Regions from separate parts of the Streptomyces sp. Xyl84 genome, predicted to be linked through region 2. Evidence: riboswitches for the same ligand, from Rfam matches in the RefSeq annotation. Region 2 holds a riboswitch; the other holds the start of a gene.
The links. A riboswitch is a leader RNA that binds a small molecule or an ion and turns the genes downstream of it on or off. The one in region 2 is predicted to bind cobalamin.
Positions count from the first base shown of each region.

Region 1: another riboswitch for cobalamin. It lies ahead of nicT (Nickel transporter NicT); the one in region 2 lies ahead of cobN (cobaltochelatase subunit CobN).

Region 1 covers NZ_AP029182.1:3,551,960-3,554,151, reverse strand. Annotated here, with positions in the region: gene AC6I72_RS15375 (nucleoside hydrolase) at 1-193, shown strand, start outside; gene nicT (Nickel transporter NicT) at 226-1,362, opposite strand; cobalamin riboswitch at 1,393-1,576, opposite strand; gene AC6I72_RS15365 (ArsR/SmtB family transcription factor) at 1,657-2,016, shown strand.
Region 2 covers NZ_AP029182.1:646,705-648,896, forward strand. Annotated here, with positions in the region: gene cobN (cobaltochelatase subunit CobN) at 1-945, opposite strand, end outside; cobalamin riboswitch at 1,018-1,153, opposite strand; gene cobG (precorrin-3B synthase) at 1,218-2,192, shown strand, end outside.

The sequences.
Region 1 (2,192 bases), 2.9 Mb from region 2:
GGTCGAGGTGAACCTCGCACCCGGCCCGGCGCGCGGCCAGACGGTCGTCGACCGCCGCGCGCGCCCCGGCGAGGCGGAACTGCACGGCGAGGCGCGCGAACAGCAACTGGTGGACGTCGCCCTGGACATCGACGTGGAGCGGTACGTGAAGCTGTACCTGGCCACCGTCGAAGCGGGCGGCGCGGGGGCCTAGGCCCTGTCGTCCGGTCCCTCGCCCGGGCGGGCCTAGTCGATCTCCGCGGTCCCGACCCGTACCGCCCAGCGCTGTTCGACGCGGGCCACCTTCCAGTACGCCAGCGCCGCCGCCCACACCACCACGAACAGGCCGACGATGACGTACCCCACGTGGTCGAGGTCGAGTCCGGCGATCCAGCCGGTGACCGTGTCGCTCAGGTCGAGCTTGTCGTGCAGGACGCCGACCAGCTCGATCGTGCCGATGAAGAAGGCGACCGCGATGGACAGGCCGGTGATGGTCAGGTTGTAGAACACCTTGCGGACGGGGTTCGAGAACGCCCACTGGTAGGCGAAGTTCATGAACGTGCCGTCCAGGGTGTCGAACAGGCTCATGCCGGCCGCGAACAGCAGCGGCAGGCAGAGGATCGCGTACCAGGGCAGCCCGGCCGCCGCGCCCGAACCGGCCATCACCATCAGCGTGACCTCGGTGGCGGTGTCGAAGCCGAGACCGAAGAGGAAGCCGAGCGGGTACATCTGGCCGGGCCGGGACACCGACTTGGTGAGGCGGCCCAGGATCCGGTTCATGAACCCCCGGGAATCCAGGTGGGCCTCCAGCTCCCGCTCGTCGTACGTGCCCGCGCGCATCGCCCGGAAGACCTTGAGGATGCCGACGAGGGCGACCAGGTTGAGGGCGGCGATGAGGTAGAGGAAGGAGCCCGAGACGGTGGTGCCGACGATGCCGAGCGTCTGGTGCGTACGGGAGTCGTCGTTCATCAGCGTGCCGGCGAGCTGGGCGCCGCCCGCCACCAGCGCGGCCATGGCCACCACCACGCTGGAATGGCCCAGCGCGAACCAGAAGCCCACCGACACCGGCCGCTTGCCGTCGGCCATCAGCTTGCGGGTGGTGTTGTCGATGGCGGCGATGTGGTCGGCGTCGAAGGCGTGCCGCATGCCGAGGGTGTAGGCGGTGACGCCGAGGCCGATGCCGAAGGCCTTGGTGCCGACCTGGTAGTGCTCGGGGACGACGAGCAGGAACAGGATCCCGAAGGCGACGACGTGCAGGGCGGCTATCACCGCCAGCAGGCCCGCGGTCTTGAGGGTGTCCTCACGGCGCCAGCGGAAGGACGTCCGGGGGGCCGCCCCCTCGGGGGCGGACGTCGGCGTCGGGACAGGCTCGGGCAGGGTCATCCGGTATCACGCTCCAGCACCTCGTGGATCACTTCGTGAGCTGCCGTGGCCGGTCTCCTGGCTTAGGGGTCGTGCGCCCGCCCTCCCTGCCTTCCCGGTCGTGCGACCAGTGGCCCGGCGGATGCCGGACGGAAGGGGAACTCCCCGATCACAGTGGCGAGGGCCGCGTCGGCTTCGCACCGACTTCCCGAGCACCACGGCCCGCCCACGGTAGAGGGACGGACCGTCGCCTGCATAGCTGCATACCTGCGCAGGTGCCGAAGATCACCCGCGGGTGCCTGCGAGGATGGGGGCATGCATCTCGTCCCTGCCGACCGCGCGGAGCGTCGCACCATCGACGGCCACCGGGTGTGCGACGCCATCGCGGCGATCGGGGAGCCCGGTCGCGTCCGCGCGTGGGCGGAGCGCTTCTCGCTGCTGGCCGACCCCAAGCGGCTCGCCCTGCTGCTGGCCCTGCACCGCACCGGCCCGCTGGCCGTCTCCGACCTCGCCGTCGCCACCGGTATGAAGGACCCGGCGGTCTCCCAGGCCCTGCGGCTGCTGCGCGCGGCGGGCACGGTGGAGGGCGAGAAGGAGGGCCGCGTGGTGCGCTACCGGCTGGTGGACGAGGACGTACGGGACCTGCTGGAGCACTGCGCGGCGGACACGGACTGACACCGCGGCGCCCGGCCCGGCGGCCGGGTGGGCGCCGGGTCCGGGCCACGGCGGCCCCGCCCGCTGCCACGGCGCTCCCGCCCGCTGCCACGGACGCCCCGCCCGGTGCCACGGCGCTCCCGCCCGGTGCGGCGCCCGTCCGGTGGGGCCCCTGGTGCCGCACCCGTCCGGTGCCG
Region 2 (2,192 bases):
GACGTAGGAGGGCAGGCCGTCGGCGTCGATCTCCTTGAAGGAGAAGGGGACGGTGATCAGCCGGCCGTCGAACTCGGGGACGGCGATCTGGCCGGCCGCGTCCAGCGGGGAGACGCCCTCGTCGTTCTCCTCCCAGGCGGAACGTGCGCCGGTCAGGCACAGGGCCTGCAGGACCGGTACGTCCAGGGCGGCGAGCGCGCCCGCGTCCCAGGACTCGTCGTCGCCGCCGGCGGAGGCGGTGGCGGGCCTGGTGCCGCCGGCGGCCAGCACGGTGGTGACGACGGCGTCGGCGGCGCGCAGTTCCTCGATCAGTTCCGGTTCGGGGGCGCGCAGGGAGGCGACGTACAGGGGCAGGGGCCGCCCGCCCGCCTGTTCGACGGCGTCGCACAGCGCGTGCACGAACGCGGTGTTGCCGCTCATGTGGTGGGCGCGGTAGTAGAGCACGGCGACGGTCGGGCCGTCCGCGGGCGGGGTGCTCTCCCGGGGCAGCGGTCCCCAGCTCGGGGCGGGCGCGGGCGCGTCGAACCCGTACCCGGTGAGCAGGACGGTGTCGGAGAGGAAGCGGGCGAGGTGCTCCAGGTTGGCGGGGCCGCCGTGGGCGAGGTAGGCGTGGGCCTCCGCGGCGATGCCGACGGGTACGTTGGAGGCGGCCATCAGCTGGGCGTCGGGCGCCTGTTCGCCGGTGAGGACGACGACCGGGCGGCCGTCGGCGAGCAGCAGGTCGAGGCCGTCCTGCCAGGCGCGGACGCCGCCGAGCAGGCGTACGACGAAGAGGTCGGCCTGCGCCATGAGGGCCGGGAGGTCGGCCAGGGCCAGGCGGGCCGGGTTGGCGAAGCGGTACGTGACGGGACCGCCCGCGGCCCGCGCGCTGAGCAGGTCGGTGTCGGAGGTCGACAGGAGCAGGATCCGCGGGGACGGCGGCTGGTCTCCGGCTGGGTGCGGCATACGGCGTCCTGCCTTCCTCGGGGTGTCCACGCCCCGGGTGGTGTCGGAATGGGGGTCTCCGCTGCTCGGGCGGGCCGAGAGCCGGAGAAAGGGAGTTCCTGACTCACCCGGTTCCTTCGGGAACCGGGCTCACAGTGGCGGGACCGCGCCGGAGTCGCACCGGGCTTCCTCCCCTGTCGCCGTCGTGGCGATGACGGACCGGATGATCCGCCGAGAAGCATAGTAGGGGCCGTCGCAGCAGGGCAGGACATGTGTGCGATGTGATGGTAGGTATGCTCGCCGCCATGTCCTCGGCTGCCCTCCCCCCGCCGTCCCGGCCCGCACCGGCCGGGCGCGACCGTGACGACGCGTGCCCGGGAACGCTGCGGCTGCACGCGGCGGACGACGGCGCGGTGGCCCGTGTGCGGATCCCCGGCGGTGTGCTGAGCGTGCGGCAGGCCGAGGCGCTGGCCGAGGCGGCGGGCCGCCTGGGCGACGGCGACCTCCACCTGACCTCGCGCGGCAACGTGCAACTGCGGGCCCTGCGCGAGGAGGACGGCCCGGCCCTGGCCGAACTGCTGGACGAGGCGGGTCTGCTCCCCTCCCGCGGCCACGAGCGGGTGCGCAACGTCGTCGCCTCCCCGCTGTCCGGTCTGGACGCGAACGGCCTGCGGGACGTGCGCCCGTGGCTGTCCGGCCTGGACGCGCTGCTGTGCGCCGGTGAGCCCGCGCGGGCGCTGTCGGGGCGGTTCCTGTTCGCCCTCGACGACGGCCGCGGCGACGTGGCCTCGCTCGGCGCCGACGTGACGGTACGGGCCCTCCCCGGCGAGGGCGCGCAGCTCGCCCTCGGAACGGCGGGCGAGGCGCTGGGCCTGTCCGCCGGGGACGTGCCCCGGGCGATGGTGGCGGCCGCCGAGACGGTCGTGGCGGCGGCGCGGGAGCGGGGGACGCGGGCCTGGCGGGTGAGTGACGTACCGCTGCCCGCGGACGCCCTGCTGCGCCTGGTCGCCGGCCGTCTGACCGCCGAAGGCCTGGCGTGCGCGCCGCAGCCGCGCACGACCGCGCACCGCCCGGGCCCGCCGCCCGGGCCCGCCGGCCGTGCCCTGTCGGTGCACGTCCCGCTCGGCCGGCTGACGCCGCCGCAGTGGCGGGAGCTGACCCGGACCGCCGCCCGCACCGGCGGGGAACTGCGTCTGACGCCGTGGCGCGGGGTCGTCGTCCCCGTACCGCAGGAGGCGGCGCGGCACGCGGCACTGGAGGCGCTCGCC